Regions from separate parts of the Morganella sp. BCCO 40_0007 genome, predicted to be linked through region 2. Evidence: predicted binding sites of a transcription regulator. Region 2 holds the regulator's gene; the other holds the start of a gene.
What was found. The regulator CRP, encoded in region 2, controls carbon source genes, mostly activating them, when cyclic AMP is high. The targets are predictions, from matches to a motif close to ATGTGANNNNNNTCACAT.
Positions count from the first base shown of each region.

Region 1 (7,464 bases), on a different contig from region 2:
CGCCGCTTACGGTAAAATAGCACTGTACAGATGTCCACTGTCTTTTTACTGTCCGCCGTTTTTTTCGGCGCGTCACGCAAAAACCAATGTAATCCGGTGAAAATGCGGTGCTATCCGCCCATCAGCCCGGCCATCCATTTCAGCCCGAATGTGCCGGGGGCCAGCAGACCAAATGCCCAGATCACGGCAGAAAACAGATTGGCCAGCTGAAAATGGCGCTGCGGCATCGCACAGATCCCAGCCACCAGCGGCACCACCGCCCGGAACGGCCCGAAAAAGCGCCCGAGAAAAACACCCCATATCCCCCACTTTTCAAAGAACTGATGCCCTCTGACCAGGGTTTGCGGGGATCGGGAAATCGGCCACATATGACGGACATTGTCTTTGTAGTAGTAGCCGATGTAATAGGAAACCCAGTCGCCGAAAAAGGCACCGGTGGCCGCCACGAGGAAAACCGGCAGAAAATTCAGTCCGCCTTCCCCGATCAGTGCCCCGACCCCGAGCAGAATCACTGTCGCCGGAAACAACAGGGAAAGAAATGCGAGAGATTCACCGAATGCCAGCACAAAAATAATCGGCAATGCCCAGAACTCATGTTCACGGACAAACGCGGTGACGGTGGTAATAATATCTGCCGGTGCCAGAGAATCCCCCTTACTGTCTGATATTACTCAAGGAAATGGTTGCGGATTTTATCGCGGACAGCAGTAGTCAGCCCGATATCTTTCGCCAGCCAGGTATCAATACTGCCATAATGTGAGTGAATACTTTTCAGTGCAGTATTCAGGAAATCAGACTGTACGGAATACACATAGGCAAATTTTTCCACCACCGCTTCCGGCATAGTTTTCGCGTGTTCCGCCAGCAGTTCATGGCGGTAAGGTGCCAGGGTGTCGTTGGTCAGCAGGTAATCTTCCATCACCATATCGGTATCCGCGCCGAGCGCAAACAGCACCAGTGCCGAGCCCACACCGGTCCGGTCTTTCCCGACCGCACAGTGCTGTACAATGCCGCCTTTTTCCGGGTTACGCAGCATATCTCCGAGTGCATGATACGCCGGGTTGCCCAGCGGCAGCAGTTCATAAAGACGCAGCATAAAGGCTTTCGGGTCAAACTCTGTCAGTGCCTCATTGCCGAGCTTCTCAAGATTGGCGTCCACTTCTTTTGACATCGGATTTGCCGGTGCGTTCGTGTACAGCGCACCATTCCACAGGCGATCCGGTTTATCGGCAATTTCGCCGCTGTCGCGGTAATCCAGGATCTGAAACAGATTCTGCTCTGTCAGGCGGGTTAAGTCGTTGTCGCTCAGGCGATCCAGCGCCCCGGCACGGAACAGCAGGCCGGGTTTGATTTTACTGCCGTCCGGCAGTACTTTGTTTCCCAGGTCCCGGAAATTGATCCCGCCGTCAAGCGGCAGCACGGAAGGATGTGGTAATGGCTGTCTGGTCATTGATACCTCTTTATCATTATTATCAGTATGTTCGGCACGATCACTGTATCAGATTTACAGAATGAATGATTAAAAAAAAACCGCACCACCGGAAAATCCGGTGATACGGCTGATTCATGAAACCGGTAACGATCAGATGAGATGACGGGCGGCTTCCACCACAATATCCAGGGTATTGGATTCTGTTTTCTTCATCTTCGCTTCATCAGGAATTTCCTGCTGGGTGCGGTTAACAATAACCCCGGCAACCATCCCGGCACGCAGCCCCTGGCTGGCGCACATGGTCAGCAGTGTGGCGGATTCCATTTCAAAGTTCATCACGCCCATTTCCTGCCACTCTTTCATTGATCCTTTGAACCGGCGGGTCACACGGCCGCTGAACGTATCATAACGTTCCTGGCCCGGATAGAAAGTATCAGAAGAAGCGGTCACACCAATATGGACGGTAGCTTTGGCTGCTTTCGCTGCATTTACCAGCGCGGTGGTACATTCAAAGTCAGCCACGGCCGGGAATTCCATCGGCGCAAAGTGCAGACTTGCACCATCCAGGCGTACCGCAGCCGTGGTCACAAGGACATCACCGACATTAATATTTTCCTGAATCGCGCCGGTGGTACCGATACGCAGGAACGTGCGGATACCCAGCTGCGCCAGTTCTTCCACCGCGATAGAAGTGGACGGGCCGCCGATACCGGTTGAGCAGACGATGACCGCTTTGCCGTCCAGTTCACCGCGCCATGAAGTGAATTCACGCAGAGACGCGAGATGAACAGGGTTATCCATCAGGCGGGCAATTTTTTCGACCCGGTTCGGATCGCCCGGCACGATAGCCAGTGTCGCACCCTGTAAATCTGCTTTAGTCAAACCTAAATGAAATACATCAGCCATCCTGAACTCCTTTGCGAAAAAGTGATTATTGAGGACACTCTAACGTGTCGACGCACAAAATTTAGTGATTATTATCACTTCATTGATACTAACAAATGAATCAATTACATAAAAATGAGACTCAAATCACATAAACAGTGATTTGTGCTGAAAATGTCACCGGACTGCTCTCTGAAAAAGCAAAACACAGGTTGATTTTTTGTCCGCCTCACTCTACTATCCGCACCATTCCGGCACGCTGTCCGTGCTGACCTGTCACTTTCAGAACGTAAGGAGGTTCATATGACAACATTACTGTGTACTCTTTGCGGGCTCTTGCAGAACTGATTATCACACCGGTATTACAGCGTTATTTCTCCGTATTACCCGTCCCTGTTTCCTGTCTGTTTCTTCCTGACTGCCCGCCGTAAACCCGAATTTTCACTATTTTCCGGAATGGATTATGGGCAATTATATGCATTTTGTCGCGCCGGGCGTCTCTTATATCGCCTCGGATGCGACGTGGATCGAAAGTAACGCGATTCAGCAACTGATCACCACCGCACAATTACCGGGTATGACGGCTGTTGCCGGTATGCCGGATCTGCATCCCGGCAGAGGCTATCCGGTGGGTGCGGCATTTTTCTCTGAAGGCCGTTTTTATCCCGCGCTGGTCGGTAACGATATCGGCTGTGGTATGGCGCTGTACCAGACTGAGCTGAAAGTCAGCAAACTCAATGCTGACAAGGCAGAAAAACAACTGCGCAGCATGCATGACCATGCAGATGCAGACTGGCTGACAGAGCACGTGAGCGATCATTTCGCATCACATCCGTTTGCGGCGTCTCTGTCTTCTGTCGGCGGCGGAAATCATTTCGCTGAGTTTCAGCAGATCGATAAGATCTGTGATGACGGGCTGTTTGCCGCGTCCGGGCTGGATAAACAGCGTGTAATACTGCTGGTTCACAGCGGTTCACGCGGGCTGGGGCAGATGGTTCTGCGTCATCATGTTGAGCAGTTCAGCCACGGCGGACTGACAGAAAACACACCGGAAGCGGCTGAATATCTGGCGGCACATCAGCAGGCACTGGATTTTGCACAGCATAACCGGGCGCTGATTGCGCTGCGGATGATGCAGCAACTGCGTACCGGGGGTGACGCGGTACTCGATATCAATCACAACCTGGTGGAGGCCTGTACGATCAACGGACGTGACGGCTGGCTGCACCGGAAAGGGGCAACCCCGGTAAATCATGATTATGTGGTGATCCCCGGTTCACGGGGGGATTACAGTTATCTGGTGAAACCGCATGCAACCGCTGACAGCCTTTACTCTCTCGCACACGGCGCAGGGCGTAAATGGATGCGTACCGAGTGTAAAGGACGTCTTTCTCACCGTTATACGCCGGCACAGTTATCCCGGACTGATCTCGGCAGCCGGGTTATCTGCGCCAATAAACAACTGATTTATGAGGAAGCGCCGCAATCCTATAAATCTATTGAGACAGTGATAGACAGTCTGTGCGGTGCCGGACTGATTACCGTAGTGGCACGACTGAAACCGTTGCTGACCTACAAAACGAGCGGGGAGTGCTGCTGATGTTATTACAGTTTTCTGCAGCTCACGGCCCGGAAGAGTGCTGCCTGGCAGTGAAGCATGCGCTGCGTCTCTTTTTGCAGGAGGCCGCACAGTCGCCGGTCACCGTGACCATTGCGGAGGAAATGCCGTCACAGCACGGACTGCATTCCGCATTGTTGTCACTGGACGGAGAGTTTGCGGATACGCTGGCGGATCGCTGGTGCGGGACATTGCAGTGGCAGTGTGCCAGCCCGTTCCGCCCGACACACCGGCGTAAAAACTGGTTTATCGGTATCCGCCGTTTTACTGCGCCGCAGGCAGTATCAGACAGCGAGATTGTCTTTGAACGTCTTAAATCACAGGGGCCGGGCGGTCAGCATGTGAATAAGACAGAATCCGCTGTCCGGGCCACGCACATTGCCACCGGTATTACGGTCAAAGTGCAGTCTGAACGCAGTCAGCACGCCAACAAAAAACTGGCCTGCCGCCTGATTGAATGGCATCTCAGCCAGTATCAGCAACAGCAGTCCGCATCACTGAACGGCGAGCGCCACCGGTCACATCACCAGATCGAACGCGGCCGGGCAACACGCTGCTTCAGCGGGCCGGATTTCCGTCCGGTCAGCTGACGGCACATAACACAAAGCCGATCATCACTGACCGGCTTTTCTCTTCTTATATAAGGCAGATTTCCTCAGCGGGATGTCAGCGGATTTTCCCGCAGACGGCGCGCCGCTTCCACCATGTTTGCCAGAGCTTTGCGGGTTTCATCCCAGCCGCGGGTTTTCAGGCCGCAGTCCGGGTTAACCCACAGACGCTCCACGGCGATCTTATCCGCCGCTTTGCGCAGCAGGGCTTCAATCCACTCCACTTCCGGTACATTCGGTGAGTGAATATCATAAACACCCGGCCCGATTTCATTCGGATAATCAAAATCTTCGAATGCTTCCAGCAGTTCCATATCCGAGCGTGATGTTTCAATGGTGATCACATCCGCATCCAGCGCCGCGATGGAATCCATGATGTCATTGAATTCGCAGTAACACATATGGGTGTGGATCTGAGTGTCATTCTCTGCGACTGCGGCATTGAGCCGGAAGGCATCCACCGCCCAGGTGAGATACTCCGCCCACTCTTCGCGGCGCAGCGGCAGCCCTTCACGCAGTGCCGGTTCATCGATCTGGATAATACCGATCCCGGCTTTCTGTAGATCGTCCACTTCATCACGCAGTGCCAGAGCAATCTGTTTGGCAATAGTTTCGCGGCTGACATCCTCGCGCGGGAATGACCAGCAGAGAATGGTCACCGGCCCGGTCAGCATGCCTTTCACCGGTTTGCTGGTGAGGGATTGTGCGTACGTCGCCCAGTCAACCGTGATAGGTTCCGGACGGCTGATGTCACCGATGATCACCGGCGGTTTCACACAGCGGGAGCCGTAACTCTGCACCCAGCCGTTCTGCGTAAAGACATAACCGTCGAGATGCTCGCCGAAATACTCCACCATGTCATTACGTTCCGCTTCACCGTGAACCAGCACATCCAGTCCGAGCCGTTCCTGCTCATTAATCGCCTGCTTAATATGTTCAGAGATATTGGTACGGTAGAACGCTTTATCGATATTTCCTTTTTTGAAGTTCAGACGTAACCCGCGGATTTCCGTCGTTTGCGGGAAAGAACCGATTGTGGTGGTCGGCCACAGCGGCAGATTAAAACGACTGCGTTGTGCCTCTGCACGCTCAGCGTACGGCGCGGCACGTTCACTGTCGCGGGCGGTTACCGCCGCCAGCCGGGCCGCGACTGCGGCGTTATGCACGCGGGAAGAGTGGCGGCGCAGCGTGATAGGGGCACTGTATTTCTCCAGCGCGGCAATATCACCCGCCGAGCCGCTGTTGACCGCACGGGTCAGCAATGCCAGTTCTTCACATTTCTGCTGCGCAAAAGCAAACCAGCTTTTGACTTCCTCATCCAGCTTGGTTTCGTCACGCAGGTCAATCGGACTGTGCAGCAGCGAGCAGGATGTGCCAATCCACAGATCACGTTTTCCGGCCAGTGGTGCTATCACATCATATTTTTGCCGCAGGTCGGCACGCCAGACATTGCGCCCGTTAATCAGACCGGCGGAGAGCAGCCAGTCTGCCGGTAAGGCTTCATGAATAGCCTGAATATCATCGCTGCCTGCGACAAAATCAACATGCAGCCCCTGCACCGGTAGTTCACAGATAAGCGGCAGATGGTGGCCCACGCTGTCAAAATAGGTGGTCAGCAGCAGTTTGGTATGCCCCTGCAAAGCATCATACGCGGTACGGTAAGCGGACTGCCATTCCGGTGGTAAATCCAGTACCAGTGCCGGTTCATCAATCTGAATCCACTCAATACCGCGCTCCGCCAGTTTTTCCAGCACGGTTTTATAGGCTGCCAGCAGTGACGGCAGTAATGATAAGCGATCAAACTGAGCGCCTTTCACTTTGCCGAGCCACAGATACGTGACCGGCCCGAGCAGTACCGGTTTCACCGCAAAGCCCTGCTCCAGCGCCTCATCCACCTCGTCAAACAGCTGCGGCCAGCTCACGCTGAAGGTTTGCCCGCGCTGAAACTCCGGCACAATATAGTGATAGTTGGTGTTAAACCATTTTGTCATTTCCGCTGCTGCGGCCGGTTCACCGGAAGGCGCACGGCCACGGGCGATACGGAACAGCGTATCGAGGTCAATATCCCCGTCAGCACCGGCATGACGCGGCGGCACATTACCAAACAGCAGACTGGTGCCGAGAACATGATCGTACCAGGCGAAATCCCCGACCGGCAATAATTCAACCCCGGCCTCTTTTTGCAGCTGCCAGTGGCGGCGGCGTAATTCACGGCCGGTATCGCGCAGCTCATCCTGCGAAATCTGCCCTGCCCAGTAACCTTCAAGCGCTTTTTTCAGTTCTCTTTTCAGACCGATACGCGGAAAACCCAGAGTGTGATTATGTGTCGTCATAAAAAATCCTATCATTTAGCCATCCAGATGTTTACACATCCATAATCAACGGGTACTGTATAAGAAACAAGCGCAAATTCTTCATCGCTAACCTGAAGGTTCCTCATGATAGAAATAAAACATTTAAAAACGATTCAGGCACTGAATCAGTCAGGGTCGCTCGCGGGAGCAGCAGGTGCGTTACATCAGACACAATCCGCCCTTTCCCATCAGTTCAGTGAACTGGAACACCGGCTCGGCTACCGGATTTTTATCCGCAAAACCCAGCCGCTGCAATTCACTCCGCAGGGACAGGTGCTGCTGCAACTGGCAGAGCAGGTACTGCCGCTGGTGAAAGATGCTATCCGTGAGTGTAATGAGCCGGGGCTGACCGCGCTGCGCGTGGCGATTGAGTGCCACAGCTGCATTCAGTGGCTGACCCCCGCACTGGCGCATTTCCGCGAAAGCTGGCCGCAGATTAATGTCGATTTCACTTCCGGCGTCAGTTTTGATCCGCAGCCGGAACTGCTGAAACGCGAACTCGATGTGGTGCTGACATCCGACATTGATGAGCAGCACAACGGGAAGCTGACGTATACACCACTGTTT
Region 1 is NZ_JAVBIN010000016.1:49,196-56,659, reverse strand. Features, by position in the region: gene R5268_RS17920 (DedA family protein) at 111-644, opposite strand; gene R5268_RS17915 (tyrosine-protein phosphatase) at 668-1,450, opposite strand; gene udp (uridine phosphorylase) at 1,583-2,338, opposite strand; gene R5268_RS17905 (RNA ligase RtcB family protein) at 2,781-3,917, shown strand; gene prfH (peptide chain release factor H) at 3,917-4,525, shown strand; gene metE (5-methyltetrahydropteroyltriglutamate--homocysteine S-methyltransferase) at 4,591-6,876, opposite strand; gene metR (HTH-type transcriptional regulator MetR) at 6,982-7,464, shown strand, end outside.
Region 1: udp (uridine phosphorylase) is a predicted target of CRP. The motif match lies at 2,453-2,470, and genes of this name have one in related genera.

Region 2 (7,464 bases):
CTGCCAGAGCATCGCGAACAGCCATCAGCTGCTTTTTGCGTGCGCCGCTGGCCAGTTTGTCGGCTTTGGTCAGTAATGCCAGTACCGGTACCTGCATTGCCACTGCCCACTCAATCATCTGCATATCCAGGTCTTTAAGCGGATGACGGATATCCATCAGTACCACCAGACCACGCAGACAGTTGCGCTTTTGCAGATATTCGCCCAGTGCGGCCTGCCATTTCCGTTTCATTGCTTCCGGAACTTCAGCGTATCCATAGCCCGGCAGGTCAACCACACGGCAGCCGTCAGTGACTTCAAACAGGTTGATAAGCTGGGTACGTCCCGGTGTCTTACTGGTCCGCGCCAGGCTTTTTTGCTGTGTCAGTGCATTCAGTGCACTGGATTTTCCGGCATTGGAGCGACCGGCAAACGCCACTTCGATCCCCGTATCTTCCGGTAAATGGCGGATATCCGGTGCGCTGATGACAAAATGGGTCACTTGGTAGTTGTGCGTTTTAATGGTCAAAATCTGTTCTCCTCAGGTCGAAACCGGGATGATTATAGCCTAATGCATGTTGTTTAAGAACTGCGGCAGACAGATTACTGCGCCTGTTTATTTTCAGAAATGAAAAAAGTGACAACAATAATAGGATGGGGGGCGGCAGCAGATATAATCCGGAGAAAACAAAGTGTTTCCGGCAGAAAAGACACTGATATTTACGCGTAAAAAGATAAAAAATCAGGGCGGTTTATTATTGGTTATAAGTCCGGATGTTATTTTTTATTTGGCATAAGTTGAGTTTTTTATCAGTAAATGAAAATTATCCATAAAGATCAGTATGATATTTATATTTACACGTTAAATGGAATAAATGTATCAGCGGGATGAAAAATTTCGCCGAATTTTGCTTAATTACGGGCCGTGAGCGAAATATCATCAGTACAAATACGTGAAAAATTCTTATATTAATTCTTCATCCCTGCCGTGAAAGTAAATTAAAGTAAATCGGTGGCACTTCGCGCCATTGCCCATTAAAATCGTTAAGATTAGTGTAAGTTTATTTCGTTGAAAGGAATTGGGAATGTTAAAACGAGTTTTAGTTTCATTTGTGGCAGCCTGTACCCTCAGTGCAACTTCGCTGGCGTTCGCGGCGGAGCAGACGCATGTTAAATTTACCACCACCGCAGGTGATTTTGAAATTGCGCTGGATAATGAAAAAGCGCCGAAAACTGTGGAAAATTTTAAACAGTATGTCTCAGATAAGTTCTATGACGATACAACATTCCACCGCGTCATCCCGGGCTTTATGGTGCAGGGCGGCGGCTTTACGGCGGATATGAATCAGAAACAGACCCGCCCGCCTGTCAAAAACGAAGCGGATAACGGCCTGCGTAATCTGCGCGGAACCATTGCGATGGCGCGTACCGCAGATAAAGACAGCGCAACCAGCCAGTTCTTTATCAACGTGGCGGATAATGCATTCCTCGACCACGGCCAGCGTGATTTTGGCTATGCCGTGTTTGGTAAAGTCGTGAACGGCATGGATGTTGTCGATAAAATCTCAAAAGTGAAGACTGAAAACATCGGTCCTTACCAGAATGTACCGTCAACACCGATCAAAATTATTTCTGCAACTATCGTAAAATAAACCGTATTTTCGTGCAGACTAAGGGGAATATTTCCGGATATTCCCCGTAAGCATGTCAAACTCCCTGATAGTCTGAATCAGACGATATCTGCCTCTGCGGTACCATGCCGCATTCGGGCTATTTTCTCTGTCCGGCTGTGGTATTATAGCCCGCTTCATGAAGCTGACTGTGCAATCCCCTGTGGTTGCCGGGCGCTGTCAACGTGTGCCTGACGCAGCAGTTTGAAAATAAAAAAGATAAATATATCAGTTGGATATAGATTAATCATGCTATTAATTATCGATAATTATGACTCATTTACTTATAACCTGTATCAATACTTCTGTGAGTTAGGTGCAGATGTACAGGTTAAACGAAATGATGCCGTCAGCCTCAGTGATATTGAGCAATTATCGCCGTCTCACCTGGTGATCTCACCGGGTCCCTGTACGCCGTCTGACGCCGGTATTTCACTGGATGCCGTCAGTCATTTCGCCGGTGAGATTCCGATCCTCGGGGTTTGCCTCGGGCATCAGGCTATCGGTCAGGCGTTTGGCGCACAGGTGGTGAAGGCACGTAAAGTCATGCACGGCAAAACCACCGCAATCCATCATAATCAGCAGGGGGTGTTCAAAGGGCTGAACCGTCCGCTGACCGTCACCCGCTATCATTCACTGGTGATTGCCCCGGAAACACTGCCGGCCTCTTTTGAAGTCACGGCATGGAGCCTGCACGACGGTAATGTGGATGAAATCATGGGTATCCGCCATAAAACCCTGCCGATTGAAGGTGTGCAATTCCATCCGGAAAGTATTCTCAGTGAACAGGGGCATGAACTCCTGAATAATTTCCTGAAATACTAATCAGTTATCGATTATTTTATCCTAGGTTCTGTTTTTTCATTCGTTTTAATTTGATTTTTTATTCATATTTGGTGATTATATTTTCACTTGTGGATAGATCAGGTAAGGAACGATGACAAAACAGAATGCGGTAACGCGCGGCACTTATGATGAAGTAATGCTGCCAATTTATGCACCGGCTGATTTTATTCCTGTCAGAGGACAGGGAAGCCGTGTATGGGATCAGAACGGCACCGAATATGTCGATTTTGCCGGTGGTATTGCCGTACTGGCTCTGGGGCATTGTCATCCGGCGCTGGTCGCTGCGCTGAAAACCCAGAGTGAGTCACTCTGGCATGTCAGCAATATTTTTACCAATGAACCGGCACTGACACTGGCGCAGAAGCTGATAAAACACACGTTCGCGGAACGGGTTTTCTTTGCCAACTCCGGCGCGGAGGCGAATGAAGCTGCATTCAAACTGGCACGTCATTATGCACTGACCCGTCATCATCCTTATAAAACCAAAATTATTGCTTTTCACCATGGCTTCCACGGCCGGACACTTTTCACTGTTTCTGTCGGCGGCCAGCCGAAATATGCCGATGGCTTCGGGCCGAAACCGGCAGATATTATTCATGTACCTTTCAACGACCTCGATGCTGTCAAAGCGGTGATGGACGATCACACCTGTGCCGTGGTTCTGGAACCTATCCAGGGTGAGGGGGGGATCACGCCTGCCACTCCTGCTTTTATGCAGGGTGTGCGTGATCTGTGTGATAAACATCAGGCATTGCTGGTCTTTGATGAAGTGCAAAGCGGGATGGGGCGCAGCGGAAAACTGTTTGCCTATATGGATTACGGCATTGAGCCGGACATTCTGACCACGGCGAAAGCGCTGGGTGGTGGTTTTCCGATCAGTGCGATGCTGACAAAACAGGCGATCGCGCAGGTCATGGTGCCCGGTACCCACGGTACCACCTATGGCGGCAATCCGCTGGCCTGCGCTGTCGGCAATGCCGCCTTTGATCTGATTAATGACCCGGCGCTGCTGGCGGGAGTGGATGAACGTCACCGGTGGTTTGCCGATGCTCTGCAATCCCTGAACAGCACATTTGGCGCGTTTGCGGAGATCCGCGGTAAAGGGTTGCTGATAGGTGCCGAACTGGCGGGTATCTTCCGCGATCAATCAAAAATACTGCTGGGACTCGCGGCCAAAAATGGCCTGATGCTGCTGAATGCCGGCACCAATGTTCTGCGTTTTACGCCGTCGCTGATTATTGAAAAAGCAGATGTGGATGAGGGAATGAAACGACTGGCAAAAACCCTGAATGACTTCCGGGAAATGCAGTAATTTTACCGCATTAACGTATTTAACTAACTGATTTGTATATTTTATTATTGTTTTTGTCATGATAAGTTTGCCGGATGTTTATCTGCTTTCAGTAAAATAATAACAATCCGGCTTTCAGGCAAATTTGAAGAATTTCTTCATGGCAGCTTTTATGTTCATCTTTACCAAGGGCTGGTCTTGGTGAAGGAGGTAAAGGGTATGTACTTAAAACACGACATTTCTGAGATAAAAAAATGAACATTGCAGAGCGTAAAACAGCAGCAATGCGTCAGTTGAAAGCATCCTTTGATCAAGCCTGCCGTGAAGGAAAGCTGCGATACCGCAGGGCAGATATTCTTCAGTAATCACTGATGATTAAGAAAAGAAAAACAGGCGCAATTGCGCCTGTTTTGGTGATAAAGGTCGTCCGGATTAACGGGTGCCGTATACCACGATGGTTTTACCGTGTGCGGAGATCAGGTTCTGATCTTCCAGCATCTTCAGAATACGGCCGACTGTTTCGCGGGAACATCCCACAATCTGGCCGATTTCCTGACGGGTAATTTTGATTTGCATACCGTCCGGGTGCGTCATCGCATCCGGCTGTTTCGCCAGGTTCAGTAATGTCTGGGCGATGCGGCCTGTCACATCAAGGAATGCAAGGTTTCCGACCTTTTCTGATGTGGTTTGCAGGCGGCTTGCCATCTGCGCGGAAAGGCGCATAAGGATATCCGGGTTAACCTGGATAAGCTGGCGGAACTTTTTGTACGAGATTTCTGCAACTTCGCAGGCGCTTTTTGCCCGTACCCACGCTGTACGTTCCTGACCTTCCTCAAATAATCCGAGTTCACCGATGAAATCACCCTGATTGAGATAGGATAAAATCATCTCTTTGCCTTCTTCATCTTTGATCAGTACCGCAACAGAACCTTTTACAATGTAGTAGAGTGTTTCTGCCTTTTCGCCCTGATGAATAAGTGTGCTTTTGGATGGATATTTGTGGATATGGCAGTGAGACAAAAACCATTCAAGCGTGGGGTCTGTTTGTGGCTTGCCGAGAACCATTCGCGTTATCCTCTGTTGTTAGTTATTGCAAACCGTTGTTTACGCTCTGCAATTATATAAAGTCTTAGCTTATCATATTAACTTGCTGAATTTCCGGCAAGTTAGTTTATTAAAATAGTATAATAATCCACACGGAAAGATATTGATCTTAGCCATAGATAAATCCTTGCCGTGTTTTTAGCACAGGAAAACAGTCCTGTCTTCCACTGTCTCGCTTCAGCATAATAAACTATGAGATAGATTGCCAGCCCGTGAATGAAAGGGTAGTCTGTCGTGAATTATATTGATGATGAGGGTATAAAAATGGAAGCGCGTGTAAAGTGGGTTGAGAACATGACTTTCTTAGGGGAATCCGCGTCAGGACACCAGATTACGATGGACGGTAATGCCGGTGAAAAAGCCCCGAACCCGATGGAGATGGTACTGATGGCAACCGGCGGCTGCAGCGCCATTGATGTTGTCTCTATTTTGCAAAAAGGCCGTAATCAAGTCATTGATTGTGATGTAAAACTTACTGCTGAACGTCGTGAAACCGCGCCGCGTTTATTCACTCACATCAATCTGCATTTTATTGTAACCGGTCGTGACCTGACAGAAAACGTTGTCGGGCGTGCCGTGCAATTATCCGCTGAAAAATATTGTTCTGTTTCATTAATGTTAGGCGAAAGTGTTAACATTACACATAGTTTTGAAGTGAAAAATATTGAATAATTTTTTGAAAGATTATTTTTATTTTTGAACATAAACCGGGTAATACATTATTACCCGGTTTTTTTATCGCTTGTTTATTTGTTTTCCCTGTAATAATTGCTCTGCCAGGGGCGCCATTATTAATTCCATTGCCAGTCCTAATTTGCCGCCGGGTACAACAATCGTATTTGAGGCGGAAATAAACGACCCCTGAAGCATGGATAACAAATAGGGAAAATCGATTTTTTTCAGGCCACGGAAGCGGATCACGGTAAAGCTCTCGTCCTGTGACGGAATGGATTTGGCCGAAAACGGATTCGAGGTGTCCACAGTCGGTACCCGCTGAAAGTTAATGTGGGTGCGGGAAAACTGCGGGGTGATATAGCGGATGTAATCATCCATCGAACGTACGACGGAATCCATCACTGCCTCCCGCGAATGCCCGCGATCGCTGGTGTCACGGACTAACTTCTGTATCCACTCCAGGTTGACTATCGGCACTACGCCGACCAGCAAATCCACGTGTCCGGCAATATTATGTTCCGGTGTGACCACGCCGCCGTGAAGACCCTCATAGAAAAGCACGTCTGTACCGGCGGGCAGTGCCTCGCGGGGGGTAAAGGTACCGGGCAACTGGTTATAGGGCACTGCTTCATCATAAGTATGCAGGTACTTACGGCGCTCACCGCTGCCGTTTTCACTGTACTGACGGAATGTACTTTCGAGAAGGGCAAAGTCATTGGCTTCCGGCCCGAAATAGCTGATGTGACGCCCCTGTTCGCGGGCTTTACGGATGGCGGCATCCATTTCCGGCCGTGTGTAACGGTGGAAACTGTCACCCTCAATAATGGCCGGAACCGCATCCAGCTGCTGGAAAATCTTACGGAAAGCCTGACTGGTGGTAGTGGTACCGGCTCCGCTGGAGCCGGTAACGGCGATAATCGGGTGGGTCCGTGACATGCGGCATTTCCTCCGGCTGAATCAGCCGCGGAATTCTGCCGACGGCATGATGTTGAGTGTTTCGTGTAATTCCGACCAGACGATCACAATGTCGCCGTTTTTGAGTTGCGTGTAAAGATCCGCCACTTTATCACTGAGTGATTTTTCATGTTCGCCGTAATCGGTGCCTTCGCGCAGCACCACACTTTCCAGGATGCTTTCCAGTGTTTCCGGCGCGATATCCTGCCAGGGAATAATCATTCGGTCTCCTTCGCGGTCAGATGCGGTGCCAGCCATTCAGGAATGCGTTCTTCCAGCCATAAGCGCGGGCGGCGCCAGCTGCCGGTCACAAAGCCGACATGGCCGCCGTGCTCGGTCATCTGATATTCCACACATGGCGGCAGCTGTGACAGATCCGGCACCACCTCCTGAGCCATAAAGGGATCATCTTTGGCGTGGATGATCAGCATCGGCTTACGTACGGCCGGGAGTTTCGGCAGGGCGCTGCACCGGCGGTAGTAATCAGAGGCATCGCGGAATCCGTGGATGCGTGAAGTGATAATGTCATCAAATTCCCGGATACGTTTAATTGCACGGATATGCAGCAGGTTTGTCGGCAGCGAATTCGGGTAGCGCACCAGCTTGCGGGTGGCATTGCGTTTCAGTCCTTTAAGCAGATACCACTGATAAAAACGGGAAAACCCTTTTTCCATTTTGAAGGAACAGGGTTCCAGCATCAGCGGGGCAGAAACTATAATACCTGCATCCACCGCCGCATTTTCACCCTCTTCGGCGAGATAACAGGCCAGCATATTGCCACCGAGTGAATAACCGACCGCACCGGTCGGCACTTTGCCGTAGGTATCCTGCAGCCACTTCAGCATATAACGGGCATCACCGGTTTCCCCGGAGTGGTAAATCCGTTTTGATCGGTTCGGCTCGCCGCTGCAGCCGCGAAAATGCATGACAACGCCCAGCCAGCCC
Region 2 is NZ_JAVBIN010000004.1:17,384-24,847, reverse strand. Features, by position in the region: gene yihA (ribosome biogenesis GTP-binding protein YihA/YsxC) at 1-508, opposite strand, end outside; gene ppiA (peptidylprolyl isomerase A) at 1,065-1,631, shown strand; gene R5268_RS05885 (aminodeoxychorismate synthase component II) at 1,899-2,474, shown strand; gene R5268_RS05880 (aspartate aminotransferase family protein) at 2,587-3,807, shown strand; gene crp (cAMP-activated global transcriptional regulator CRP) at 4,219-4,851, opposite strand; gene R5268_RS05870 (OsmC family protein) at 5,155-5,562, shown strand; gene R5268_RS05865 (phosphoribulokinase) at 5,626-6,501, opposite strand; gene R5268_RS05860 (YheU family protein) at 6,523-6,741, opposite strand; gene R5268_RS05855 (hydrolase) at 6,738-7,464, opposite strand, start outside.